4 regions of the Mesorhizobium sp. M0052 genome follow, and region 1 is predicted to be linked to each of the others. Evidence: predicted binding sites of a transcription regulator. Region 1 holds the regulator's gene; each other region holds the start of a gene.
What was found. Region 1 encodes LexA, which represses DNA repair genes until DNA is damaged. Its sites were predicted from a motif close to TGTTCNNNNTGTGTTCNG; they were not measured.
Positions count from the first base shown of each region.

Region 2: NKJ77_RS19245 (helicase-related protein) is a predicted target of LexA. The motif match lies at 3,539-3,556, and genes of this name have one in related genera.
Region 3: dinB (DNA polymerase IV) is a predicted target of LexA. The motif match lies at 3,008-3,025, and genes of this name have one in related genera.
Region 4: NKJ77_RS23000 (ImuA family protein) is a predicted target of LexA. The motif match lies at 3,488-3,505, and genes of this name have one in related genera.

Region 1 covers NZ_JAMYUS010000027.1:16,061-23,175, forward strand. The annotation lists gene NKJ77_RS27830 (ComEC/Rec2 family competence protein) at 1-1,957, shown strand, start outside; gene lexA (transcriptional repressor LexA) at 1,951-2,733, opposite strand; gene NKJ77_RS27840 (GntR family transcriptional regulator) at 2,939-3,703, opposite strand; gene kynU (kynureninase) at 3,871-5,118, shown strand; gene kynA (tryptophan 2,3-dioxygenase) at 5,225-6,061, opposite strand; gene NKJ77_RS27855 (AMP-binding protein) at 6,058-7,115, opposite strand, start outside.
Region 2 covers NZ_JAMYUS010000013.1:176,185-183,299, reverse strand. The annotation lists gene NKJ77_RS19265 (GNAT family N-acetyltransferase) at 1-18, shown strand, start outside; gene phaR (polyhydroxyalkanoate synthesis repressor PhaR) at 63-677, opposite strand; gene NKJ77_RS19255 (acetyl-CoA C-acetyltransferase) at 980-2,164, shown strand; gene phbB (acetoacetyl-CoA reductase) at 2,294-3,019, shown strand; gene NKJ77_RS19245 (helicase-related protein) at 3,712-7,115, shown strand, end outside.
Region 3 covers NZ_JAMYUS010000021.1:119,221-126,335, reverse strand. The annotation lists gene NKJ77_RS25310 (hypothetical protein) at 1-907, shown strand, start outside; gene NKJ77_RS25305 (hypothetical protein) at 998-1,090, opposite strand; gene NKJ77_RS25300 (hypothetical protein) at 1,164-1,262, opposite strand; gene NKJ77_RS25295 (hypothetical protein) at 1,321-1,419, opposite strand; gene dinB (DNA polymerase IV) at 1,705-2,946, opposite strand; gene NKJ77_RS25285 (hypothetical protein) at 3,179-3,415, shown strand; gene NKJ77_RS25280 (heme-copper oxidase family protein) at 3,569-3,976, shown strand; gene NKJ77_RS25275 (hypothetical protein) at 4,241-4,462, shown strand; gene NKJ77_RS25265 (hypothetical protein) at 4,878-5,204, opposite strand; gene NKJ77_RS25260 (hypothetical protein) at 5,366-5,668, shown strand; gene NKJ77_RS25255 (DUF1236 domain-containing protein) at 6,010-6,339, shown strand; gene NKJ77_RS25250 (hypothetical protein) at 6,438-6,653, shown strand; gene NKJ77_RS25245 (DUF2934 domain-containing protein) at 6,746-6,985, shown strand.
Region 4 covers NZ_JAMYUS010000018.1:58,226-65,340, reverse strand. The annotation lists gene NKJ77_RS23020 (DUF4153 domain-containing protein) at 1-953, opposite strand, end outside; gene NKJ77_RS23015 (HpcH/HpaI aldolase/citrate lyase family protein) at 1,606-2,487, shown strand; gene NKJ77_RS23010 (DUF1737 domain-containing protein) at 2,527-2,733, shown strand; gene NKJ77_RS23005 (metallopeptidase family protein) at 2,876-3,298, opposite strand; gene NKJ77_RS23000 (ImuA family protein) at 3,528-4,580, shown strand; gene NKJ77_RS22995 (DUF6504 family protein) at 4,522-6,000, shown strand; gene NKJ77_RS22990 (error-prone DNA polymerase) at 5,997-7,115, shown strand, end outside.

The sequences.
Region 1 (7,115 bases):
AACGCAGATGCTCGGCTCCGACATCCAGACACGGCTGACCGGCCGCGTCGTCAGTCTCGAACAGATGGAAAGCGGCCGCATCAGGCTGACGCTCGATGTGGTTTCGACCGCTTACCCCGAGCTGCGCTACGCCCCGGAGCGGGTCAGGCTCTCGGCGCGGACCGTTCCCGCCGATATGACCGCCGGCTCCCTGATCACCGGCTATGCCAGGCTGTTGCCGCCGACCGGTCCGGTGCGGCCGGAGAGCTACGATTTCTCCTTCGACAGCTATTTCACCGGTATCGGCGGCAGCGGCTTCTTTCTCGGCAATCCGAAAACCATTGCTACGCAGGGACCGCCGCCGCTGACCGCGCGGCTCTCCTCGGCAATCGAGAACGCGCGCGAAAACATTGCCGACCATATCAGGGGCAAGATCGGCGGCGCCGAAGGCGAGATTGCCGCGGCGTTGATTGTCGGGGTGCGCGCTGGCATCCCGGACGAGGTCAACGAGGCGATGCGGCGCACCGGCATCTACCACATCATCTCCATCTCCGGCCTGCACATGGCGCTGGTTGCCGGCACCATCATGGCGTTGCTGCGTGGCGCCTTTGCGCTGTTTCCCGATTTCTCTTCGCGCCGGCCGGTGAAGAAATATGCGGCCGCGGCAGCGCTTGTCTCGATCGCCGCCTATCTCGTTATTTCAGGCGTCGTGGTTGCCGCCGAGCGCAGCTTCATCATGCTGGCGGTCATGCTTGTCGCCGTGCTGTTTGATCGCGCCGCACTCACCATGCGCAATCTGGCGATCTCCGCCATCGCCGTCATCCTGGTGTCACCGCACGAGGTGGTCGGTCCCAGCTTCCAGATGTCGTTTGCCGCCACCGCCGCCCTTGTCGGCGCCTATGCCGGCTGGGCCGATTACCGCGCCGACAAGGTGAGAACGCCGCCGGCAAAGCGCTCCTTCGTCGGCTTCCTGTCGCGAAAGTTCGCGCTGGCCATGGGCGGCCTCGCCATGACCTCGATCATCGCCGGCAGTGCAACCTTGCTGTTCGCCATCTGGCATTTTCAGCGTGTGTCGCCGCTCAGCCTGATCGCCAATCTGGCCGTGATGCCGATTGTTTCGTTGATCGTCATGCCCTTTGCCGTGCTCAGCGCACTGGCGATGCCGTTCGGCGCCGACGGGCCGTTCCTCTATGTGATGGGCAAAGGTCTGATGGCGATGATCGCTATATCGGCCTGGATTTCCGAGCGCTCGCCGGTCGACGCCGTCGGGCTGATCTCCATCCGCTCGGTGCTGTTGGTGGCGGTCGCCCTCGTCATCGCCACCATGGCCACCACCTGGCTCAGGTTGGCGGCCGTGCCTTTCGCGCTGGCCGGCCTATTGACGGTGCCGCAGGTGCTTACGCCCGACGTGCTCATATCCGAGGATGCGCATCTGGTGGCCATGCCGATCGGTGGCGGCGAACTCGCCCTCAACCGCGAACGCTCCAACGAATTCACCACGGACAATTGGAAACGGGCGCTGCGGGCCGAAACCATTATCCCACCTGAGATTTTCGAGTCAACAGATACGCGGTTCGATCTCGATCCGCTCGATCTGCCGCCCGGCTCGCCCTTCTATTGCATGGGCGATCTCTGTATCGCCCGGCACCCTTCCGGAGCCATTGTAGCGCTTGCGAAAGACCGCAAGACGGCGCGGCCGGCCTGTGCCTTCGCGAGCCTGATCGTCATCGATGACGCCACCGCCTACAATCCGTGCCGCGACCCGCTGGTGCTGGTCGTGACGAAGAAACAGCTGGCCCGCGACGGCAGCGCCGCCGTCTTCTTCGATCCGCAATCGGCAGCTGCAGCGCCAACCATCCGCTTCGCCGTCGACAAGCCGTATCGCCCCTGGCACGAGCAACGCCGCTTCTCCCGCGAAGCGCGCGGCCTGCCGCCTTACAACCAGCGTGAAAAGTACAAACCCAAGCCGGCTCAGTAGCGCCGGATCAATCCGACAAGCTTGCCCTGCACCTTCACCCTGTCCGGTCCAAAAATGCGGGTCTCGTAGGCCGGGTTGGCGGCTTCCAGGGCGATCGAGGCGCCCTTGCGGCGGAAGCGTTTCAGGGTCGCTTCCTCATCGTCGACCAACGCCACCACGATCTCGCCGGGGCTGGCTGTGTCGGCATTGCGGATGATGACCGTGTCGCCATCGAAAATGCCGGCCTCGATCATCGAATCGCCCTTGACCTCGAGCGCGTAGTGTTCGCCGCCCATGATCATATCCGGCGGCACCGAGATCGAATGGGTCTGATGCTGGATGGCGTCGATCGGCACGCCGGCGGCGATGCGTCCCATAACCGGGATTGAAATCGCGGAAACGGCATCGTCATTGCCGGCCGACATCGAACGCGACGGCGAGCCCGGCTTGATCTGGCGGCCGAGACCGCCTTGGCCCAACGCGCCTTGTCCTTGGCCGCCTTGCCCTTGGCCGGTTTGACCAAGACTGCCCTGAATGACGCTCGGCGAAAACTTCCTCGCCGCATTGAGGCCTGGTGCGATCGAGTCGGGCAGCCGCAGCACTTCCAGCGCGCGCGCCCGGTTCGGCAGCCGGCGAATGAAACCGCGCTCCTCAAGCGCCGTGATCAGGCGGTGGATGCCGGACTTGGAGGCGAGGTCGAGCGCTTCCTTCATCTCGTCGAAGGACGGCGGGATTCCGCTCTCCTTCAGGCGTTCATGGATGAACATCAGAAGCTCATGTTGTTTGCGCGTCAGCATCGCGGCCCCCAAGGGTTCTGAAACCAGAATCAGAAAAAACAAACCCAGAACAAACACTATCTGTTCCAGTTGTGTTCCGCAACCTTTTAAAGTTTAACGAATGTGTTGACGTTTTGTTCAGCGTAACGTTCGGCGCTGCGAGCGCCGCTCGTAGTCGTTGGCCGGCAACGGGGTGAAACGAAGACAAAGTGCCCTGCGTCGTCGGCTACGATCGCCGCTTCCTTTTCGGACGGGGCTGCGCAGCATCCGCGCCGGGTTCACTCTGGGCATAGACCTGCAGCGTGTAGCCGATGTGAGCGGTCATCAGAGTTTTCGCACGTTCGACGTCGCGATCGAGGGCCGCTTCCATCAGGGCGGTATGGTGTTCGATCGCCACGGCGTCGCGCAGGGCCGCCACGGCCTTCCGGTGGCCATCCGTGCGGCCGGCGGCGGCGCGCAGCGTCGGGGCCAGACCCAGAAAGCGGTGATGGCGATGCAATTGGTCGGAAATCGTCGTATTGAAGCGCAGCAGCCAGCTGGATGTCGCGGCACTGAGCAGCGCCGCATGGAAGGCATCGTGTTTTTCGTACCACGCGTCGACCGCATCATCCGATGGATCGTCGAGAACAGACCCGCACCGTGAGAGACGATAGTGGGCGGCAACGACCGCGTCTTCCCACTCACGGTCGCCCTCCTCGATCGATTCCACCAGCAGGGGCAGTTCGACCACCAGCCGCGCACGCGCCAAATCCTCGAGCTCCGCCCGAGAGACGGGAGCGACCGCAAACCCGCGGTTGCTGATGGCGGTCACAAGCCGTTCCGCCTCCAGCCGCGACAGCGCCTCGCGCAACGGCGTCCAGCCGATGCCGTAGGTGTTGCGCAGCGTGCTCAGCTTCAACGGCGCGGCAGGCGCCAGCCGGGTCGCAAGAATATCGCGCCTGAGCAGGCGATAGGCCGCTTCCGTCTTCGAGGTCTGCTCGTCATCCAGCATCGTGATCCATCAGACATAAACGCTCGGCGGATCATTATATATCAAAGCCTTTCAATGGGTGAATTATATATAATGTTTGACAGTTCAAGGGCGACCACTCAAGATCGCCGGCATGTTTGGGCGGCAGGCTCCGCCGCGCGCGTTTGTCCATGGAGGGGCGCCGGATCATGAGCACGACACCCGATCTCGCTACAATCGAAGCAATGGATGCCGCCGATCCGCTGCGCTCCATGCGCGAACGCTTTGTCTTGCCGCAAGGTGTGATTTATCTCGACGGCAATTCCCTGGGCGCCGCGTCAGCGGTCGTCTTCAGCGAACTGCAGCAGGCCGCCACGCAGGAATGGGCGCACGACCTCATTCGCGCCTGGAACACCGCCGGCTGGTTCAACATGCCGGTGGAACTCGGAGATCAGCTCGGGCGACTGATCGGCGCGGCTGATGGGCAGACGGTGGTCTGCGACACAACCTCGATCAACATCTACAAGCTGCTGCACGCAGCGCTCGGCATGCGGCCGGATCGGTCGGTCATCGTTGCCGAGGGCGACAGTTTCCCGACCGACCTCTACATGGCCGAAGGCGTCGCCTCGACCCGGCCGGGAACGCGGCTGCGGCTGGAGGGCGTCGACGCGGCCGCAATCGAGGAGCTGATCGACGACAGCGTTGCCGTCATCCTGGTCAACCACGTCAACTACAAATCCGGCCAGTTGCGCGACATGGCGGCGCTGACGCGCAAGGCACATGACGCCGGCGCGCTGATCATCTGGGATCTCTGCCACACGGCCGGCGCCTTGCCGGTCGAACTTGACCGTGCCAATGCCGATTTCGCCGTCGGCTGCACCTACAAATACCTCAATGGCGGCCCGGGCTCGCCAGCCTTCATCTACGCGGCCGAGCGCCACCATGACGATGCCCACCAGCCGCTCAGCGGCTGGTGGGGCCATGCGCGGCCCTTTGCCTTCGAGCAGGGCTTTGCCGTCGGCAGCGGCATTCGCCGCTTCCTGTGCGGAACGCAGCCGGTGCTGTCGATGCGGGCGCTCAAGGGCGCGCTCGATATCTGGAACGACGTCGATATGGCGGCGGTGCGCAGAAAAAGCATCGCGCTGACCGACCTGTTTATCCAGCTCGTCGAAGCCAGATGCGGCGCCTACGGGCTTGAACTGGAAAGTCCTCGCGACGGCAGCCAGCGCGGCAGCCAGGTGTCGTTCCTCCATCCGCATGGCTATCAGGTGATGCGCGCGCTGATCGAGCGCGGCGTGATCGGCGATTTCCGGGCGCCGTCGACCATCCGTTTCGGCTTCACGCCGCTCTATGTCGGATATGGCGATGTCTGGCAGGCGGTCGAAGTCCTGGAGGATATTCTGCGCACCGGCGCCTGGCAGGACGCCCGCTTCGCGGTGAAGACCGCGGTCACCTGAGGAACTAGAGCAATTTCAGGAAAAGTGTGAAGCGGTTTTCCGTCCGCAATTGCGTCAAATCAAAGAGCTAGAGCATTTCGCCGTTTACGTTAAACGGTGAAATGCTCTAGAGCCGGGTGCGGACCGTCCAGAGCTCCGGAAACAGCACAACCTCCAGCATCTTCTTCAGATAGGAGGCGCCTGAGGTGCCGCCCGTGCCGCGCTTCAAGCCGATGACGCGCTCGACCGTGGTGACGTGGTTGAAGCGCCAGCGGCGGAAGTAATCCTCGAAGTCGACCAGCTTCTCGGCCAGTTCGTAGAGCATCCAGTAGCGCTGCGGGTCGCGGTAGACGGTTTGCCAGGCAGCCAGCACGTCTTCGTTCTCGACGCGCGTCTCGCGCCAGTCCGTGCGCCCGGCATCGGCGCCGATGTCGAAGCCATTGCGCGCCAAAAGCAGAAGCGCCTCGTCGTACAGCGACGGCGTGGCCAGGATCGCTTCCAGCCTGTCCGTAAGATCGGGCCGGTGCTTGTGCGGCCCGAGCATGGCTAGGTTGCGGTTGCCGGCCATGAACTCGATAGCGCGGTACTGCCACGACTGGAAGCCCGAGGATTGGCCGAGCGCGTCGCGAAACTCGGTGTATTCGCTTGGCGTCATCGTGCGCAGCACGTCCCAGGCATTGTTGAGCTGCTCGAAGATGCGCGCGACGCGAGACAGCATCTTGAAGCTCGGTTCGAGGCGGTCGGCGCGGATAGAGCGGATCGCGGCGCCGATCTCGTGCAAAGCGAGCTTCATCCACAATTCCGATGTCTGATGCTGGATGATGAACAGCATCTCGTCATGGGCCGAAGACAGCGGCGCCTGCGCATCGAGCACCTTGTCCAGCTGCAGATAGTCGCTGTAGGACATCCGCTCCTTGAACGACATCTGCGCGCCATCGGACGCCGGATCGTGCGGCTTAATCAATTGCTCTTCTCCGCGCGCAACCGGAAGCGCTGGATCTTGCCGGTCTGGGTTTTGGGCAAGGCGTCGATGAACTTCACCGAACGCGGATATTTGTAGGGCGCGATCGTTGCCTTGACGTGGTCCTGCAGGCGTTTGACGGTCAATGCGTCCGGCGAAACACCTTGCACAAGCACGATATGCGCCTCGACGATCTGGCCGCGTTCACCGTCCTCGGCGCCGGTCACCGCGCATTCGGCGACGTCGGGATGCGAGAGCAGCGCCGCTTCGACCTCGGGGCCGGCGATGTTGTAGCCGGCGCTGACGATCATGTCGTCAGAACGCGCGGCGAAGTGGAAGAAGCCATCCTCGTCCTGCGTGAACGTATCGCCGGTGAGATTCCAGCCATCGCGGACATAGTCCTTTTGCCTGGCATCGGCCATGTAGCGGCAGCCGGTCGGGCCGCGCACCGCCAGCCGGCCAGTAGAGCCGCGCGGCAGCTCCCGCATCTCGTCATCGACGATGCGTGCCTGATAGCCGCCGACGGGTTTGCCGGTGGAGGCCGGCTTCATGTCGTCGAAGCGGTTGGAGATGAAGATATGCAGCATCTCGGTGGCGCCGATCCCATCGAGGATCGGCTTGCCGGTCTTCTCAGTCCATTCCTCGAAGACAGGCGCCGGCAGCGTCTCGCCCGCCGAAACCGCGACGCGCAGCGAGGACAGGTCAGCGCCTTGATCCATGGCCTTGAGCATGGCCCGATAGGCGGTTGGAGCGGTGAAGGAAATGGTCGCTTTGTAGGTCTCGATGATGTGGATCATGTTGGGTGGCGTCGCCTGTTCCAGCAGCGTCGCCGCGGCGCCGAAACGCAGCGGGAAGATGGCGAGCCCGCCAAGACCGAAGGTAAAGGCAAGGGGCGGGGAGCCGACGAAGATGTCGTCGGGCGTCACCTCCAGGATTTCGCGGGCATAGGCGTCGGCGACGATCAGCAGGTCGCGGTGGAAATGCATCGTCGCCTTCGGCACGCCGGTGGTGCCGGAGGTGAAGCCGAGCAGGGCGACATCGTCGCGGCCGGTGTTGA
Region 2 (7,115 bases), on a different contig from region 1:
CTGAAAATCGACCCGTGACAGCCGCCTCGACCAACTGAGGCGGTCGATCATGCGGCGGTCGCTTACGACATGGTGTCGAGCTTGCGCTGCATGGCGGCGATCTGTTGCTTCAGTTCCTGAAGGTCGTCGCCGCTCTTTTCCGGGACGTCCTTGCGGGCCGGCTCGGGTGCAGCCGCGGCCGCAGCATTTGTGGCGGCGGTCGGGAACGGCGTGAACAGGCGCATCGCGTTCTGGAACATTTCCATGTTGCGGCGTGTCTGCTCTTCCAGCGCCTTGATCGGAGTGGCGATCTTCATCACATCCAGCGGCGACTTGCCGATCGCGCCCTTCATCTGCTCGCGGAACCGCTCCTGTTCCTTGGAGAAGGCCATCATCGACTGTTCGAGGAAGCTCGGCACGATCTGCTGCATCTGGTCGCCATAGAAAGCGATCAGTTGGCGCAGGAACGGGATCGGCAGCATGTTCTGCCCATCCTTGTTCTCCAGTTCGAAGATGATCTGCGTCAGCACCGGATGGGTAATGTCGTCACCGGTCTTGGCGTCCTGGACGGTGAACTCCTCGCCCTTCTTGACCATCTCGGCCAGATCCTCGAGCGTCACATAGGTGCTGGTGCCGGTGTTGTAGAGCCGGCGATTGGCATATTTCTTGATAATGATAGGGTCGTCTTTCGCGGCCATCAGCATCCTCCCGGGACACCGGCGCGCCTGAGTAAGCCGCCGGTAACGATTGCGCCATTTTTAAGGATATGCGCAAAAGCTCTATAATTCCAAGCGCTTTGTGCAGTGCGGCATCATTTATTGCTGCATGGCGGGCTAATTATGCTGCGCAGCAAAGGTCGGGCGATCGCGCCGGCCGCTCGCGCCCTGCCTGCAGCGCTTGGCCGGCATGCCCATTTCCGGTTTGACTTGGGGTGTGGAACGGGCAAGAAAAGTCCCAACAAGCCCCCAAGAACACGACACCTCGAAGTCTGGAGAGAAAAATGTCCGCTTCCAATTCAATCGTCGTTGCCAGCGCCGCACGCACGGCTGTCGGCTCTTTCAACGGCGCCTTCGCCGCCACCCCGGCGCATGAACTTGGCGCCGTCGTCATCAGGGAGCTTTTGGCGCGCGCCGGCGTCGAGCCGGGCGAAGTCGACGAGGTCATTCTCGGCCAGGTGCTGACCGCCGCGCAGGGCCAGAACCCCGCCCGCCAGGCGTCGATCAATGCCGGCCTGCCCAAGGAGACGACCGCCTGGGGCCTCAACCAGGTTTGCGGCTCGGGCCTGCGCGCCATAGCGCTCGGCATGCAGCAGATCGCCGCCGGCGACGCCACGGTGATCATCGCCGGCGGCCAGGAATCGATGTCGCTGTCGCCGCATGCCGAGCACCTGCGCGCCGGCGTCAAGATGGGCGACTACAAGATGATCGACACCATGATCAAGGACGGGTTGTGGGACGCCTTCAACGGCTACCACATGGGCAACACCGCCGAGAACGTCGCCCGCCAGTTCCAGATCACCCGCGACGACCAGGACCAGTTTGCGCTCGCCTCGCAAAACAAGGCCGAGGCCGCGCAGAAGGCCGGCAAGTTCAAGGACGAGATCGTCGCCTTCACGATCAAGGGCAGGAAAGGCGACACTGTCGTCGACCAGGACGAGTACATCCGCCACGGCGCCACCATCGACGCCATGTCCAAGCTGAAGCCGGCTTTCGACAAGGACGGCACCGTGACCGCCGCGAACGCGTCGGGCATCAATGACGGCGCCGCCGGCGCGCTGCTGATGAGCGAGGCTGAAGCCACAAGGCGCGGCATCACCCCGCTGGTGCGCATCGCATCCTGGGCGACGGCCGGCGTCGATCCGGCGATCATGGGAACCGGACCTATTCCCGCCTCGAAGCGGGCGCTCGAGAAGGCCGGCTGGTCGGTCAAGGACCTCGACCTTGTCGAGGCCAATGAAGCCTTCGCCGCGCAGGCCTGCGCCGTCAACAAGGGCATGGGCTGGGATACGTCGATCGTCAACGTCAATGGCGGCGCCATCGCCATCGGCCATCCGATCGGCGCGTCGGGCGCCCGCGTCTTCAACACGCTGGTTTTCGAGATGCGCCGCCGCGGCGCCAAGAAGGGCCTTGCCACGCTGTGCATCGGCGGCGGCATGGGCGTCGCTCTGTGCGTGGAAGCGCTGTGAAAGAGAAGTGAGTAGTGAATAGGGAGTAGTGAATGGGGAAGAAGGAGCAGCGCGGCGGGATATCGATCCCTACTCGCTACTCCCTACTCCCTATTCCCTTCTTCCGACCAAAGGGAGGAAGAACTTTCAATGACCAAAGTAGCGCTCGTCACCGGTGGATCGCGCGGCATCGGCGCCGCCATATCGATCGGCCTGAAGAATGCCGGTTACACCGTTGCAGCCAACTATGCCGGCAATGACGAGGCAGCGGGGAAGTTCAGCGCACAAACCGGCATCAAGGCCTACAAATGGTCGGTCGCCGACTACGACGCCTGTGCCGCCGGAATCAAACAGGTCGAGGCCGATCTCGGCCCGGTCTCAGTGCTGGTCAACAATGCCGGCATTACCCGTGACGCCATGTTCCACAAGCTGACGCGCGAGCAGTGGAAGGAAGTCATCGACACCAATCTGTCTGGCGTCTTCAACATGACGCATCCGCTGTGGGGCGGCATGCGCGACCGCAAATTCGGCCGCGTCATCACCATCTCCTCCATCAACGGCCAGAAAGGCCAGGCCGGCCAGGTCAACTATTCCGCCGCAAAGGCCGGCGACATCGGCTTCTCGAAGGCGCTGGCGCAGGAGGGCGCGCGCGCGGGCATCACCGTCAATGTCATCTGCCCCGGCTACATCGCCACCGAGATGGTCAAGGCGATCGACGAGAAGGTGCTGCATGAACGCATCATCCCGCAGATTCCGGTCGGCCGCCTCGGCGAACCGGAAGAGATCGCGCGTTGCGTCGTCTTCCTCGCTTCCGAAGACGCCGGCTTCATCACCGGTTCGACCATTACAGCCAATGGCGGCCAGTATTTCGCCTGAACGACAGCATTTCGCCCGGTAGGACGGGCCGGCTTATGGCCCGTTTTTTCATCGCCGGCCGGCGGTGTTCCCGGGCTGCGCTAGACATTGACCCGTTCCGGCACGCAAAGATTAACGATTTCCAGGCGCCCTGTGCAAAACCCGGTTCGCAAGCTGTGAATTCTCGGTGGACAAGCTGTGGATAACACAACATGTTGGGGTGAACAAACAAGGAAAATCCCGCCATCGCTGATTCATCGCCGATTCGTTCCGGCTTTGAGCGCAACGTTAACGACCAAGGCCGAAAATCACCGGCAAATGGTTAAGGCCGATTAAGAAAATTCAACAATTTCATAATGTTGGCCGAGGCGTATCGGATCACGACGATGCCCCGCCGGCAAAGGTTAACGCCAATGGTCGCCTTGCAGGAATCGGGCCAGTTTCCGCGATTCAGCATATGGTGAGACTCAGGCTCGCAAAATCAACATGTAGCCGTGAACAAAAGCTGAATCTGCCGGAGTCACTGATTCGTCGCCGATTCGTTCCAGACTCGTTCCAACTGTTAATTGAGACCTCAAAGACGAACCGTGGGACTGCCGGCCGGAACATTCCGCTTTCGCTTCGCGCCTGAAATCCCTATGTGTCGCCTGTCATACGCGCCATGCGAGGCGCGCTCCCGACAACACGATGCAGAAAGCCTCATCTCCAGGCCGATGAACATCCAGCCGAAACACACCGAGCCGCTGATCCTGTCGGGCCGCGACGTGACTGCCGTGCTGGGTCCGACCAACACCGGCAAGACCCATCTCGCCATCGAGCGCATGGTGGCGCATGAGAGCGGCATTATCGGCCTGCCGCTCCGCCTTCTGGCGCGCGAGGTCTATGCCCGCGTCTGCGAAAAGGTCGGCGCCCACAAGGTGGCGCTCGTCACCGGCGAGGAAAAAATCCAGCCGCCCGGCGCGAAATATTCGGTCTGCACCGTCGAAGCCATGCCGCGCGAGACCGACGTTGCCTTCGTCGCCATCGACGAGGTGCAGCTCGCCGGCGACCTCGAGCGCGGCCACATCTTCACCGACCGTATCCTGCACCTGCGCGGCCGCCAGGAAACGCTGCTGCTCGGCGCGGCCACCATGCATGGCATCCTGCAAAAGCTGCTAAGAGGCGTCTCGGTGGTGACGCGCCCTCGCCTATCGCACCTGGCCTATGCCGGTTCGAAGAAATTGACCCGCCTGCCGCGGCGTACGGCGATCGTCGCTTTCTCCGCCGACGAGGTCTATGCCATCGCTGAGCTGATCCGCCGCCAGCAAGGAGGAGCGGCGGTCGTGCTCGGCGCGCTGTCGCCCCGCACCCGCAACGCCCAGGTGGCAATGTTCCAGGCAGGCGACGTCGACTATCTCGTCGCCACCGACGCCATCGGCATGGGCCTCAACCTTGATCTCGATCATGTCGCCTTCGCCCAGAACCGCAAATTCGACGGCTACCAGTACCGCAACCTGACGGCGGCCGAGCTCGGCCAGATCGCCGGCCGCGCCGGCCGGCATCTGCGCGACGGCACCTTCGGCGTCACCGGCCAGGTCGATCCGCTGGACGAGGAACTGGTCAAGCGCATCGAGGGGCACGAGTTCGATCCGGTGAAGGTGCTGCAATGGCGCACCGCGCATTTCGACTTCGCCAGCCTCGACGCGCTGAAGCGCTCGATCGAGGCCAACGCGCCGGTCGAAGGCCTGACGCGCGCGCTGCCGGCGGTCGATGCGCTGGCGCTCGAACATCTCTCCCGCGACGAGGACATCCGCGCGCTGGCTACCAATGCCAAGCGCGTCGCGCTGCTGTGGGAAGCCTGCGCGTTGCCGGACTACCGCAAGATCGCGCCGGCCCAGCACTCCGACCTGATCGCTTCTATCTACACCGACCTCGCCAAACACGGCCATGTCGACGAGAACTACATGGCCGAGCAGGTGCGCCGCGCCGATACGACCGAGGGGGACATCGACACGCTGTCGCACCGCATTGCGCAGATCCGCACCTGGACATTCGTGTCCAACCGGCCGGGCTGGCTGGCCGATCAGGCACACTGGCGGGAAAAGACGCGCGAAATCGAAGACAGATTGTCGGATGCGCTGCATGAGCGGTTGACGAAACGGTTTGTAGACCGCAGGACTTCCGTCCTCATGCGGCGCCTTAGAGAAAATACAATGCCTGAAGCCGAAATCAGTCCTACCGGAACCGTCCTTGTCGAAGGCCATCATGTCGGCGAGTTGCAAGGGTTCCGCTTCACCGCCGATCAGAGCGCCGGCGGCGAAGACGCCAAGGCCGTGCGTACGGCAGCGCAAAAAGCGCTGGCCGCCGAGTTCGAGGCACGTGCCGAACGCTTCGGCGCCTGCGCCAATGGCGACCTTGCGCTCGGCTCCGACGGCACGCTGCGCTGGATCGGCGCGCCGATCGGCACGCTGGTTGCCGGCGAGGACGCGCTGAAGCCGCGCCTGGTGCTTTTGGCCGACGAGCAGTTGACCGGTCCCGCCCGCGACAAGGTCGCCGCGCGCGCCGAGCGCTTCGTCAATTTCCAGATCGAATCCTTGCTGAAGCCGCTGGTCGACTTGAAGAATGCCGAGCAGATCGCCGGCATCGGCCGTGGCATCGCCTTCCAGCTCGTCGAGCATTTCGGCCTCATCAACCGCCGCGACATCGCCGAGGAAATGAAGTCGCTCGACCAGGAGGGTCGCGCCGCCTTGCGCCGGCTCGGTGTGCGCTTCGGCGCCTACCACGTCTTCGTGCCGGCGCTGATCAAGCCGGCGCCCGCCGGACTGATCACGCTTTTGTGGGCGCTGAAGAACGACGGCAAGGACAAGCCCGGCTTTGGCGACGTGGTGCACGCGCTGGCCTCCGGCCGCACCTCGGTGGTCATCGATCCGGCTTTCGACAAGAGCTTCTACAAGCTCGCCGGCTACCGCAATCTCGGCCGCCGCGCCGTGCGCATCGACATTCTGGAACGGCTGGCCGACCTGATCCGGCCTGCGACCAACTGGAAGCCCGGTCTGGGACAGCGCCCGGACGGCGCCTATGACGGCCAGTCCTTCATGGTGACGCCGCCGATGATGTCCATCCTCGGCGCAACCGCCGACGACATGGAAGAGATCCTGAAAGGCCTTGGCTACCGCGCCGAGCCGAAGCCGCCGGCAGAGGTCAAGGCGCGGCTCGAAGCACAGGACAATGCGGCGCGGGAAGCGGCTGCCGCCAAGCTGGCTGCGGACGCGGCTGCAAAAGCCGAACAGGCCAAGGCGGCGGAAGCCGCTGCAAGAGAAGCCGCCGCTGAAGCGCCGGCCGTTGGATCGGAGCCGGATGCGGTTGCCGCCGCTGAGCCTGCGGCTGAGCAGCCCGTCGCCGAAGCCGCAGCGGAGGCTGTTGCTGCGGACGCTCAGCCGGGCGCGCCTCCCGAGGGTTCGGAGCCAACTCCGGCCGCTGAAGCCACCGCCGAAGCTCCAGCCATCGCGGAAGCAACGGCAGAGCCTGTCGCGGACGAGCAAGTCGAAGCTCGCGCAGAAATCGCGGAAGAAGCTCCGGCTGTTGCGGAAGCTGACGACACTGCCGACGCCACCGTCGCCGAAAACGCCGACGCCCTTACCTCCCCCTCGATGGCGGAGGCCGCGGCGCGAAGCGACGCGGGTGACAGCGCTGACGAAGCAGATAGTGCAAACGATGCAAGTGCAACCGCCGAAACCGGCGCTGCCCCCACCCCGGCGCTGCGCGCCGACCCTCCCCACGAGGGGGAGGGTGGAAGCGCTGAGTCTGTCCCCGAAGCCGAAGCGCCAAAGCCCATCTTGCTGTGGCGGCAGGGTCGTTTCGAGCAGCGCCCGCGCCATCGTCAAGGCCGGGACAATCGCCCGCGTAACGGCCAGGCTGCCCGCGCCGACGCGCCGGCCGACGCTGCCGGCGGACAGCCCGCAACGGGCGAGCGGCCGGCCTACCAAGGCCGGCGCGACCAGCGCGACGGTGCCGCCAAGCCACGCTTCGACCGTTCGAAGTTCAAGCCCAAGCCGCAGGCCGAGGGCGAACAGCGCCGCGACGGCAAGCCGCAAGGCGAGCGTCCGCGCGAGGGCCGGCCTGACTGGAAAGGCGGCAG
Region 3 (7,115 bases), on a different contig from region 1:
CGCGGCGCGGAGCAACCGCGGCGGCTTTGCCAATTTCCTGGCGTCGGCGAAACGTCGAGCCGCGCCCATCCATGTGCCGGGCAGCTACCGCTTCACCGTGTCGGTTCCGCCCGGCTGGCGCTCCAGCAGCGCCAACGAGGTCCAGTCGCAGCACCTCCGGCCGCTGCCGGGCTCGCCCACCGGGCTGGCCTCGGAAGCAATGCTGCAGCCGGTCGGCCTGTTTGCGATACGCCGGCTCAGCGGCCGCGTAGCGGACGGTGCTTCGGCGAGCATCTCGGTGATGGCGAAAGGGCAAGAGGTGGCGGTGCATCCGCTAAGTGCTGGGGCTGGCTTCCGTCTCGATCTGCCCGATGACGCCGACGCGATCGAAGTCACCGGCGATGGCATGGAACGACGACTGGCCTTGTCCGCCTACCCGACCGAGCTCGGCCTGCTGTCGCCCGAGAACGCGGCTGTCGACAGCGCCGCGTCCTTGCAGGCCATCGGTTTCGACGATGTCACCACGCGCGGCCTACGCAAGGTGCCGTCCGGTTATGCCGGGTTGACCTGGTTCAACCTGAACGCACTGGCGCGCGATCATACCGAAGGCAGCGAAGGCTACGTCAACGGCAATATCTCGGGAGACCATGTCTGCTATACGAGCAGCGGACACCCGGCCGAATTCTCGAGCGACAAACCGTTCGGGTTCCATTCCGTGATGCTGACGGCGGCATGGTTGAAGTCCGAAGGCGAAACCGCACTGGTCGAGAGCTGGCTTGGCGACCGGCTGATCGCCAGCGACACGATCGTCCTGTCGGCACTGGCGCCCGTCCACTATGCGCCGATGCTGGCGGCGGTGACGCGCGTACGCCTCTCCACGAGCCACTATTGGCAGCTAGTGCTCGACGATCTGGTGGTTGTGCGCTGAACGGTCCCGCCGCCTGCGGGAGATCATGCTCCGGAAACGATCAAGCCGCCCGACTCTGCCAGGAGGATCTCGATCTACCGGGGAACGAGTTTAGCCCGGAATAGGAGCAGAAGCGCCGTTCGCGGTGATCTGCGAGAGCTTGCCCTTTTTTACCAGCACTGGCTTGGAATAGGTCTTCCTCATTTTCCACTCTCCACGTCGGGCACCCAAAGCCCTGTTCCCGGCCAGACGGCACGAGGCGTCGGATAATCGGCTGCTAGACGGCGACCGGCCCGGAGCCGTTACCATTGTCGGCTGTAACCTGCGAGAGCTTGCCCTTCTTGACCAGCACCGGCTTCGAATAGGTCTTCTTCATGCCGCATCTCCAGTGTCAGGCGAGGCCGCCAGATCAGGCGACAGCCGACTCAACGACTTCACTCGATCGGGCCGGAACCCGCTCCATTGGCGAGCGCCGTAACCTGCGAAAGCTTGCCTTTTTTGACCAGAACAGGCTTCGAATAGGTTTTCTTCATAGTGAATCCTCCAAGCTTACGCGATAATGCCAGACGGATCGGCACTGTCAACCTTCGCGGCGCCGTCGTCCCGCCCCGGGTTTTCTTGGTCCCGATGCACTAACTGCAAGTCCACCTTCATCGACAAAGCGTTGTTCTTGGGCGTGCATGGCGTGGCCGGGTTGCGGTGCGAAAAATGTCCGAAACTGCGGCGGGTATGGCCTGGTTGGTCGGCCTGCTCAAACAGAGCGGCAATGCAGCGCGGACTGGCCCAGCCTAAACATTGGCCTTGCCGTCGCGCCGCACTCACAGTTCCTTCTCCGCCAGTTCGCGGAAGGCATCGGGAACCGAGCGCCGGGCTTCCAGCGCCACGGCGCCATAGCCGACAGCCTCTCTGCCAAAGCGCTGGCGGATCTTGTCGATGGCGCGGTCGGCGCCAAAGCGCGCCAGGCCTTGCCTGCTGCCGGGCCGCTGCTTTTCATCGGCAAGCCCGAGCGGCAGCTCCAACTGCAGCTCGGCACTTTCTTCCAGCTGCGACACCGAGATCGCCAGCAGCGAGATGGTCTTCTCCCGAGGGTTGGCGGCCAGCACGCCGCGCACCAGCTCCCCGGCGATTTCGGCCAGCATCGCGGTTGCCGAAATCGGCTGATCGAGCGTCAGCGAGCGTGTGACAGCGTGCAGATCGGCGAAACGCACGCGCACCGTCACCGTGCGCCCGGGCCGTGATTTCGCCCTGAGCCGGCTGGCGACCCGGTCTGCCAGATGCAGCAGGACGGGTCCGAAGATACGCGCCTCGGCCGGCCGTCTGCCAAGCGCCGACTGCGCGCCGGCGGAATGCGACGGCCTGTGGGTTTCGAGCTTTCGCGGGTCGCGGTTCCATGCCAGCGACGCCAGCTTTTCGCCGGCGGCGGGCCCGAGCAACCTTCGCAGCGCCCCGCTATGCGTTTTTGCCAACTGGCCGATGGTCTCGATGCCGATCTCGGCCAGCCGCGCTCTGGTCGCCGGGCCGACGCCCCACATCAGCCCGACCGGCAGATCATGCAGGAAGGCAAGTTCGGTGTCCGGATCGACCACCACCAGCCCGTCGGGCTTGGCCACCTGCGAGGCGATCTTGGCCAGATGCTTGGTGCGCGCCACGCCGATCGAGATCGGCAGGCCGAGCTCTGCCCGGACGCGCCGACGCACCGTGGCGGCGATCTCGGCCGGCGGCCCGAACAGATGCGTGCAGCCGGCGACGTCGGCAAAGGCTTCATCGATGGAAATCCGCTCGACCAGCGGCGTGAAATCGTCGAGCACCTTGATGGCGGCGTCGCCCAGCCGCTGATAGTCGGCGAAATGGCCGCCGACGAAAATCAGTCCGGGGCAAAGCTCGCGCGCACTTCGTCCGGGCATGCCGCCGCGCACGCCGAAAACCCTGGCTTCGTAGGAGGCGGCAAGCACGACGCCGCCGCCGACGGCGATCGGCTTGCCCCTGAGCGCCGGGTCGAGCAACTGCTCGACCGAGGCGTAGAAGGCGTCGAGATCCGCATGCAGGATGGTGGGCTCCATCCCGACCGTTCCCTTTGCGGCGTTGCAGCATTAGCCGCGTCTGTTGTGAGAGGCGTTTTTGCCGAACAAATAGAGAACAAACAGGGCCTATTGTCAAGCGAAGCGGTTGTCGCCGGTCGGCCGTTCCAGGTCGGGCTGTCGAGTGCTCCGCCTGGGCATCGGACCTGCGGAACATTGTCTCTCGCCTCAGCGTTCATATCCGCGACGGGACGCTGTTTTTGTGGAGGCCGGTATGGGCCAGTTCGAGATGATCGACCTCGTCAGCGTCATTGACGCCTGCACGAGCGATCGCGTTGCCGGGCACTGCGTGTCAATGGCCAGGGCGGTGGAGGAGTTGCGAGTGCTGACCGGTGATTTCGTATCGCCGGACGAGACGGTGGCCAACGCGCTGTCGGCAGTGGCGCTGGGGCGCGGCTGCGCGGTGGTGTTCGACGAGCGAGCGGGCGCCGACATCTTGCTGACGCCGTAGCGGGGCGGCGCCGGGTTGTGGCAGCCAGAAAAGTCGAACAGCGTGCAAAAAGCTGTGCAGGCATGGCCCATAAGCGCGGCGTGGAAAATTTCTGCGCGTGGGTGTATTCTCCAGGACGCAAGCGGTCGCAGACCGCATAGGGGGAGAAATGACATGCCGAGGATTTCGGAACTCTTTTTCAAAACTGCCATCTTGTTCCTGATGTTGGGGATTGCGGCCGGCCTGCAGATGGCGATCTCGGGCGACCACGCCGCTTTTCCGGCGCACGCGCATATCAATCTGCTCGGTTGGGTGACGAGCGCCATCTTCGGCGGCTACTACGCGCTCAATCCGCAAAAGGCGGCGCGTCGCGTCGCCATGATCCACTACGGGCTCTACACTCTCGGCTTGGTGATCATGCTGCCGGCGCTGTACGTGATGCTGCAGGGAAACCCGGCGCTTGAACCGATCGTCGCCGGCGGCTCGCTCATTATCGCCGCTGCCGTTCTGGTTTTTGCTTTCGTGGTGTTTTCGCCCGAAACGGCGCGCTCGGTGTCCGGCGTGGTTCCGGCCTCTCGCTGACTGTTCGCGCGCGGCGATCAAAGTCCGACCCGCATTCGCGACCCGCGACACGGGTTGGCCAGGCCGATGGCCGCAGCCGCTGGCTGCGGTGTCTATCGCCGCGTCGGCGCTTAACATACCCGAGTCCCACCACGTATTATTTCGTGACTATTTGGCGTCGGAACCTTCCCAGATATCGCGCGTTGCGGCGACTGTATTCGCGCTGCCTTATATAGGCAGACTTGAGTACGTCCACAGCATGGGTTGGGGGAGGAGCAGGCCACCATGTCGAAAAGAGAAATCGGAACGTCGGCCTCACTGGGCCGACGCATCGCCGATCTGAAAGCCAGGATGCGAGACGCCAGCGTTACTGAACACGAGATGCAGACCTTCCAGAAGGTCGCAGCCATCATGGGAGGTGTCGAAGGCTCCCTACGCCTCGACGCCGACGACCTGATCGCGGCGTCCTTCGTCACCGAGGCGCTCGGCGATCCCGGGTCGAATTGAAGGTCAGAGCCCGTCGGCACTCAAGTGCCGGCGGTCGATGGCCCGGTTCGCAGCGCCGCGATGCCGGAGCGTGTCTGCACCGCCCGCGGCGGGGATTTCTTGCGCACTTTGAAGATTTCAGGCGAGCGGCCTCGACGGCGCTTGAAATATTGGGCTTCGCGTTCGTGCTTCGCGTTCGTGCTTCTCGGCTGCTTCTCGGCTGCTTCTCGGCTGTCGAAGGTGCCGAGATTGTCGCCGTCCAGCCCTTGACCACAAGGGCTAAGCCAAACCGCCAAGGCGCCTTAAACGAAGGATCCGGCCAGCCGGATCCTTCGAAATATCGCGATGCTCCGGCATCGCCTTCAGCTCATACTTGGTCCAACTGGTGACGGCGTGGACGTCCCGGGAAACCTCTCGAAAGTCCGCGGTCGCTGCCTTACACGTCGTCGAACGGGCCGCCGCGCCTCGCCAGGTCGTGACCAATGGCGGCTTCCTCGGCGTCGTCGGGCAAGGCATCGTCACTGTCCTGGTAGGGGTTGTCGTCATCCTCCTCGGGCAGTTCGCCTTCCTTCTCGACACCGGTGGTGTCCGGCAGGCTTTCCTCATCTGCTCCGTCGGGCAGGACCGTTGCGCCACGCAGCGCATCCCAATCCTGCCGACCCGGCGTCGGCGCTTCCACTTCATCATTGGCGATCCTGTCGCGGGCATCGTTTTTGCTCGGTGGCGCCTCGACCTCGTCATTGGGTTTTCTGTTTCGTTCCATGATTGCCTCCTCTGGGCGGCTTAGCGTCGAGAAGGTGGAACTCACTTCCGGCTGCCAGGTTCCAGCAACCACTCCAGCTTCAGTGGAACCAATTGCCGCCAGTCTGCTTTGCCAAGGACTAGTCTGCTTTGCCAAGGAGATGAATCCAGAGGAGCTGGACCATGAAGACTTTCCCCCTCATCCCATGCGTGCTGCTCTTGGCGCTGGTCGACCCGGCGGCCGCGCAGGACAATAGCGACCAGCACGGCCCTGCCGCGCCTTGCCAGGCGCAGCCTCAGGACGATGCTCGGAAGCCGCCGGTCGCCAATGGCGGCGGCGAATCGACCAGCACGCTCGGTCCCTGCGGCGGCGTGCTGCAGCCGCCGCCCAGTGGTGACCAGGGTATGACGCAGCCGCCGCCGGATCAGGGCAAGACGCCGGTGATCAAGCCTGGCGAGGTGCCTGCGCAGCCGCCGAAGCAATGACCTTTGCTTGAAACTTCACGGCGTGGCACGAAGGCGGTCGGTTCCGATCTTGGCCGGGCGACGCGGTCACCGGATCAATGCCGGCGCCGGCCGCAATCGCCACCGGAATTGGAGCCGTGCATCATCCATGTCGAAGGTCTCCTGAGGGATTGTGCTTCAATGCGAATCTTGCGGGTGCGGGTTCTGCTGGCATGACCGGGAAGCCGATCAATTTAGTCTCCGCTTGCGGAACAAGACCGTACCGGCTGCGTTTGCCTCCAGGAGCCCGCCACCTCGATCTGCGCTGTTTTCGCCTCATGCGGGAACACGGCGGAGCTCGCCAACAACGACAGGAGACGAAGATGAAAACCATCCTTATTCCCGCCGTCGCCGGGCTCGCCATGATCGCTGGTATCGGCATTGCCGCCGCCGACGAGGTGATCGTCACGCAGCCGGCACAGCAGCAGGTGATCATCACCCCGGAACAGCGCACGGTCGTGCACCAGTACGTAAAGAAACATCCGCTTGCCTCGGTCAATCTGCTCGGCGTCGAATTGAATGTCGGCACTGCCTTGCCTGACACTGTCGAGCTGCAGGAGGTTCCCGACGTTCAGTACAGATACGCCGTCGTCGACAACCATACCGTGTTGGTCGACCCCAGCACGCGCAGGATTGTCGAGGTGGTCGAGTAACGCTCGACAACCTAACCATTCATCGGTGATACGGCCCTGTCGTTCTTCCCAAAAGGGCGGCAGGGCCGAATGACGAAGATGATGAAAGGAGAATTGCCATGTTGCCGCATGTCGAGACCCCGAACTCCGCCAATGTTGCGGCGTGTTGCGACAAGTTGCTGGCCGAGCGCAACACGGCGCTGTTATCTATGAAGGAAGCGATCGCGCTCCTGCGGGAGCGCACCGGCACCGATCGTTCGGATGCCGACCTCGCGGGGCTGATCGTCAAGAAAGCGGCGCTGCTCGGCGTTGCGGTGATTTCCGACCCGCGCTGAGATGTCTCGTCACTCAAGACGCCGGTCGAATTTTCGGCTAATGTTTTCGTGGAATCTGGACCAACCGACCGGACCCAACCACGGAGGCTTAAGTGACGGACGACAAACAGGACCGCATTCGCCAGCGCGCGCACGAGATTTGGGAAAAGGCCGGCCGGCCTGAAGGCGCGCATCAGGAACACTGGGAGCAGGCCACGGCTGAAGTCGATGGCGCGGTCGCCAAGCCAAAAAAGGCGGCGAAGAAAGCTGACGCCAAGCCCGCCAAGGCAGCCGCCAAGCCAAAGGCAGCGAAGCCTGCCGCCGCAAATTCCGGCAGAGCCAAATCGAAATAAGGCCAGTCGAAATAAAGCAAGGCCGGAATTCGCTGGCCGGGCCATCCTTGGCGCCCGCCGTTCAGGCGCGCCCGAGCCTCTCAACCTGACGAATTGCGCCTGCGACGGGCAGCGCAATTCCTTGTGTTTG
Region 4 (7,115 bases), on a different contig from region 1:
ATCAGCGGATCGCCTGAGGTTTCGCTGCCCGGCCGCAGCGCCGCCAGCACGAAGCCGGCGGCCAGCAGCGCGGTGGCGATCAGTGGATAGGCGCCGCGATGCGCATAGGCGGCATAGCTCAACCCGTCCGGCAGGGCGACCCCACCCCAGAGATAGGCTGCGTCGAGCCCGGTCTGCAGCGCAAACAAGGCGTTGAAGACGATCAGCGCGCGCAGGATCGCGGCCTTGCCGAAGACGACGGCCTCGATCGTTGTCGCTGGTTTAGTCGCGGCCGGTGCGGCCACGGCTGCAGGCGGCGTCAAAGGTGGAAGGCGGCGCGGGAAACGCGGCAGGCGAGGCCGCAGGAAAGCCCAGACGCCGGCGATCACGAACAGCCAGAAGACGATCCGCGCCAGTTGGATGAGATCGAGCAGCTTCATCAGGTCGATCAGCGACAGCCAGTATTCGATGACCGGATTGGCGGCGCCGAACAAGAACAGGAACACCGCGCCCAGCGTCACCGGCATGACCCAGACGATGATGGACGCCAGGCGGATGCGGCGGCCGCCAAGCCGGCGCACCGTGCGGCGCCATTGGAAAAAGTCACGGATAAGGCGCAGCGGCGCCGCCAGCAGGAACAGCGCCACCTGGCCGGCAATGCGGGCGATGCCGTGCCGTAGCCGCCCGGACAGGGACAGCGCAAACACCACCAGCGCCACGACAGCTATCGCCACCGACAGCGGGCTGACGTTCTCGGCCAGCGGCAGCAGCGCGACGAACAAAGCGGCCGGCTTGAGCCAGGGTCGGGTGGATTTCAGCGCGGCAGGATGCACAGCGACCACCGCGCCGGCGATCAGGATGGCAAACAGCAGCACCGTGATCCCGGCGGGCTGGCCGTAAAAGAAAAAATCCGCCAGCGCCACGAGCAGGACGGCGATGCCGAAGCGGCTGGAAAAGCTTGCAAACGATGTCATGCGCGGATTTTCCTGATGGGCTGGGTCCGCTCGGCCGGTGGGCGGATAAAAGGGAGCAGGCTCGCTTCCAGGTACGGGCGGGCCTGCGTCCGGGGCGGATCGACCAACCACCAGCTTTCGCTGCGCAGGCGATAGGGCAAGGACCAAAGGTGAGCGTTTCGCTGTTGCATGCCGCTGTTGTCGCGGGCTCGCATGGAAACGGCGGGGCGGAGCGGAGGAGGTTTTCCGCAGGGAAGTGCAGTTTTCGTGCAGGACCTGCGCTTACGGCCGGGGCGCTGCCCGCCATCTTTCCGGACGTTGGCGCTGTCCCAGCCAGGCTCCTTTCCTCTCCCTCAGGAGGGGGGAGAGGTGGCTCGGCGAAGCCGAGACGGAATGGGGGAACCACCTGGCAATCGCCGCGAACGGACACAGGAAGGGCATTCGGTGCAAACATCGCCTCGCCTTGCGCCCCGAGGGTCGACATCCACTCCGTCGCCCCCCACCCCGTCCACCTGCGCCCCACACCTCTCCCCCGATCGACGGGGGAGAGGAATGGCCCCCCTTCCGCAACTGCTGCGGGACGGGCGGGGCAGCGCAAGCTTTCGCGGTTGGCTCGTCATCAGGTACCGGTCGGACGCTTGCCTCCCCCGCCCACACGCGGCATAGATCGGCCATGACAAGCGAACCTTACCGCCCGCGCCGCTCGGTGCTTTACGTCCCCGCCTCCAACGACAAGGCGCTGGCCAAGATCGCGACGCTGGCCTGCGATGCCGTGATCATCGACCTCGAGGACGCCGTTGCGCCCGCCGACAAGGTCGCCGCGCGGGACAAATTGGCCGGCATTTTCGCCAGCCGACCGAAACGCCGCTGCGAGATGATCGTGCGCGTCAACGCGCTGTCCAGCGAATGGGGCACTGAAGACCTGCTCGCCGCGGCAAAATTCGAGCCCGACGGCATCCTGTTGTCCAAGGTCGCCACGCCGCGCGATATCCTCGAAGTCGGCGACGTGCTCGACGACAATTTTGCCCCCGACAGCGTCAAGCTCTGGGCGATGATCGAGACGCCCAAGGCCATGCTCAACATCGGCGCCATTGCCGAACTCGGCCGCGACCCGGCCTCGCGCCTAGCTTGTTTCGTTGCCGGAACGAACGATCTGGTCAAGGAAACCGGAATTCTGGCGACGCCCGATCGGCGCTACCTCGTGCCTTGGCTGATGCAGATGGTGCTGGCGGCGCGGGCCGGCGGCATCGACATGCTCGACGGCGTCTCCAACGATTTTCGCGACCTCGACGCGTTTGCGCGTGAATGCACCGAAGCCGCCGCCATGGGCTTCGACGGCAAGACGCTGATCCATCCGGCCCAGATCGACGCCGCCAACCGCGCCTTTGCGCCCTCGCCCGAAGCCTTGGCCCAGGCGCGCGCGGTCAAGGATGCCTTCGCCTTGCCCAAAAATGCCGGCAAGGGCGTGATTGCGCTGGACGGCAGGATGGTCGAGCGGCTGCATCTGGCTCAAGCCGAGAAATTGCTGGCGAAGGCCGCCGCCATCGGCGCATGATCCGCCCCGAAAAGACGAACTCACGACAGGATCTGACCCATGAGACTTTACCGCTTTTTGTCCGCCCCCGACGATTCAACCTTCTGCCACAAGGTGACCGCGGCGCTGAACAAGGGCTGGCACCTGTACGGCTCGCCGACCTACGCCTACGACAAGAAGACCAAATCGATGCGCTGCGGCCAGGCGGTGGTGAAGGATATCGACGGCCAGGAATACGGGCCGGATACGAAGCTGAGTGATTGGTAGGGAAGGCGTCAACCTCCGCGTCTTCGTCATCCTAGGGCGAAGCAAGGAGCGAAGCGACGCGACGCAGACCCTAGGCATGGATCCCAGGGTCTTCGCGACGGAGCTTCGCTCCTGCTTCGCCCTGGGATGACAAAGGTGGGGGCTATTCCGCCGCCTCTTCAAGCTTTTCCATATCGTCGTCCGACAGGCCGAAATGGTGACCGATCTCATGGATCAGCACATGGGTGACGATGTCGCCCAGCGTCTCTTCGTTCTCGGCCCAGTAGTCGAGGATGGCGCGGCGGTAGAGGGTGATGCGGTTCGGGCGTTCGCCGGTCTGCGGGTTCCAGCGCTCGGCGATGCCGCGGCCCTCGAACAGGCCGAGCAGGTCGAACGGCGTCTCCAGCGACAGATCGTCCATGATCTCGTCGGTCGGGAATTCGGCGATCATGATGACGATCTCGCCGGTCAGCTTGCGAAAATCGTCGGGCAGATGTGCGTACGCCTCCAGCGCCAGAAACTCGATCTCCTCGATCGAAGGCGAGAGTTCATCGTGCCAGGTGCGGGTCTTGTAGATGCGGGCCATGCTTTGTCCTTTGATCCCGGCATATAGGCTTTCCCTCCGGACTCGGCAAATGGACGGGTACCTGGCCAATGACTGTTTCTTTGCGCCGAATGGCTGCGACCAAAGTCCAAGGTTGGCCTCGCCACCTTTGATCAAGGAATAAATTCCTTCTGACTCTGCTTGACTCTTCCGGCACCCTCTGGAATCTATAGGAACATAACAGGAACAATTGTGAGAGAAATTGACCGTCATGGCGACATCAGCCGTGGCGCGGGAGACTGTTTTTGCCCTGCGCCGCCAGATCGCGAAGATCGAGGGAACGCTGCCCGAGCGCCTGGCCGCGCCGGCTGGCGAGGGGCTGCGCGCGGGTCCTGGCGGCGGTCTCGACGCCGCGCCTGAACCCGATGCCGATGTCACCATCATCCGGCGCGGGCTTGCCGTGGCTTCGCCGGATGCTTTCCTGGCCACCGGCGTCGAGCGCCTCGATGCGGCGCTGAGCGGCGGCCTTCCGAAAGCCGCCTTGAGCGAAATCCATGGCCTTGAGACCCGCAATGCCGGGGCCGTCGCCGGTTTTGTGCTGTCGCTTGTCAGCCTGATCCTCAAGGGCCAGCCCTTGCCCGTGCTGTGGATCGGCACATCGGAGATTTTTCGCGAGGCCGGCTTTCCCTATGCCAGGGGATTGCAGGGCATGTTCGGTCTCGCACCGGAGCAATTGCTGTTTTCCGAGGCGCCGAAACTCACCGATGCGCTGTGGGTAGCCGAGGAGGCCGCGAAGATGACGGCGCTCGCCGCAATCATCCTCGAAATCCGTGGCAGCCCGCAGCGGCTCGACCTCACCGCGACGCGCCGGCTGCACGCGCGCGCCCAAAACGCCGGCCGGCCGGTGTTCCTGCTGCGCCAGGCCGGCGAAGCCGAGCCGACCGCCGCCCCGGTGCGCCTCATCGTGTCGGCTGCACCAGCGGCGAGCCGCCGGACGATCGCCGGGTCGCTCGCCGGCTCGATCGGCCGGCCTGCCTTCACCGTCAGCATCGGCAAGAGCCGCACCGCTCTGCCTGGACAATTCACACTGGAGTGGAACCCCGATGAACACGCATTCGAAGAAAGAAAGCCCCGCGAAAAACGGGCAGAGAATTCTGTCGCTGTGGTTCCCGCATCTGGCGGCAGAACGGATCCTGCGCCAGCGCCTGGGACGGTCGTGGCGTTCCCGGCCTTCGGATCATCTGCCGCCATCTCACCCACCGCTCGTGATCAGCCATCGCGACCGCAACGCCCAGCGCATATCGGCCCTCGACGAGCGGGCTGAGGCGCTGCATCTGAAGCCTGGCATGGGCATTGCCGACGCCCGTGCCATGCATCCCTCGATCGACATTGTCGAGGCCGATCCGGAGGCCGACCGCCGGCTGCTCGAAGGCCTCGCCGACTGGTGCGACCGCTATACGCCGCTGGTGGCGCTTGACGGCGTCGACGGGCTTTATCTCGACGTCACCGGCTGTACCCACCTGTTCGGCGGCGAGCGCGCCATGCTGGACGACATCCTTGCGCGGTTTTTCCAGCAGGGTTTCGTTGTCCGCGCCGGGTTGGCCGCGACGCCGGGTGCAGCCTGGGCGGCAGCGCGCTTTTGCGGCGACCGCATCGTTGTCTCCGGCGAGGAAGAAGCGCTGCTCGCCCCCTTGCCGCTGGCCGCACTGCGCATCGAGGCCGATATCCGCGCCAGCCTGGAAAGCGTCGGTCTGCGCACCGCCGGCGCGGTCATGGCAGCGCCGCGCGCGCCGCTCGCCCGCCGTTTCGGCGCGACCTTGCTGTTGCGTCTTGACCAGGCGCTCGGCCGCCTCGACGAGGCGGTATCGCCGCGCCTGCCGGTGGCGCCCCTTTCAGTCGAACGCCACCTGGCCGAGCCGGTCGTGCTGACCGCCGAGATCGAACGGCTGGTGCTCTTGCTGGCGGTGACGCTGAAGGCCGATCTCGAACGCCGCGGCGAAGGCGCAAGGATGCTGGCGCTGCTGTTGTTTCGCGTCGACGGCGCCGTCAGCCGCATCGCTGTCGGCACCTCGCGTCCGCTGCGCGAACCGAAGCTGATCCAGCGCCTGTTCCATGAGCGGCTGGCCGCGCTCGAACAGGACATCGATGCCGGCTACGGCTTCGACCTGGTTCGGCTTTCGGTGCTGGCGGCCGCCGACTTCGACATGCAGCAAGCCGATTTGACCGGCGAGGCCGAGGATGACGACGCCGACATGGCACTCTTTGCCGACCGCATCCGCGCCAGGCTCGGGGACAGTGCGGTGCTGAAGCCGGTCGCCCTCGAGAGCCATCTGCCGGAGCGCGCCGTCGCCACCATCCCGTTCTCGGAAGCGCCACAACGCAAAACACCGCCCAGGAAGCCCGGCTCGAAAGACGCGCCGCGCGCAACCATCTTCCCGCCGGAACGGCCGATACGGCTGTTCCGTTCGCCCGAGCCGATCGAGGTGCCGGCCACCGAAATGCCGGAGGGGCCGCCGATGAATTTCCGCTGGCGCCGCGCGCTCTACCGGGTCGCGCGTGCCGAAGGGCCGGAGCGCATCGCACCGGAATGGTGGCGTGAAACGTCAAGCGATCCGGTCACATCGACGCGTGACTATTTCCGGATCGAGGATGCCGAAGGCCGCCGCTACTGGCTCTACCGGCAAGGCCTCTATGGCAACCCGCAGCTGCCGCCGCGCTGGTTCATGCATGGGGTCTTCGCATGAATGCGCTGACCGTCATCCCCTATGCGGAATTCGGCATCCAGTCGAACTTCTCCTTCCTGCGCGGCGCCTCCAAGCCGGAGGAGCTGGTGGTGGCGGCCAAATTCCTCGGCTTTTCCTCGATCGGACTGGCAGACCGCAACACGGTGGCCGGCGTCGTGCGCGCCTGGCAGCAGGCCAAGGTCGAGAAGCTCGCCTATCACCCCGGTTGCCGCCTGGTGTTCGGCGACGGCACGCCGGACATTCTCGCCTATCCGCAGAACCGCAAGGGCTGGGGCCATCTCTGCCGCATGCTGACGCAAGCCAATTTGCGCGATGAAAACGAGAAGGGCGCGACCCTTCTCCAGCGCAGCGACCTGCTCGAATGGGGCGACCTGCTGTCGCTGGCGGTGCTGCCGGATCTCTCGGCGAATGCCGACGATCCCCTGGCATTGGTCCGTCAACTGAAAGACCGTTTCGGCGCTAATTTGCGGCTAGGCATGGCGCCGGATTATCGCGGCAATGACCGTTTCCGCATCGAGCAGGCGGCGGGCATGGCGGACATCGCCGGCGTGCCGCTGATGGCGACCAACGACGTGCTTTATCACAGCGCCGAGCGCCGCTCGCTGCAAGATGTGCTCACCGCCATCCGCCTCAATTTGCCGGTCGCCGAGGTCGGGCTGGAATTGACGGCCAACGCCGAGCGCCATCTGAAGCCGCCGCTGGAAATGGCCCGTCTCTTCCGCCGCCATCCACGGGCGCTGGCCGAGACGCTGCGCTTTGCCGGCGAACTGACCTTCTCGCTCAGCGACCTCCAGTACAATTATCCCGACGAGCCGACGCAATCAGGGCTTGGGCCGCAGGCCGAGCTAGAGCGTCTGGCCAGGGAGGGGGCCGCCACGCGCTATCCGGCGGGCGTCCCCGCTTCCGTCTTGCAGCGCATCAGTGAGGAGCTCGCTCTGATCGAGCGTCTGAATTATGCGCGCTATTTCCTGACCGTTTACGACATCGTCCAGTTCGCCCGCAATGAGGGCATTCTGTGCCAGGGCAGAGGCTCGGCCGCCAACTCGATCGTCTGCTACTGCATCGGCATCACCGAGGTCGGCCCCGAGCGCATCGACACGTTGTTCGAGCGCTTC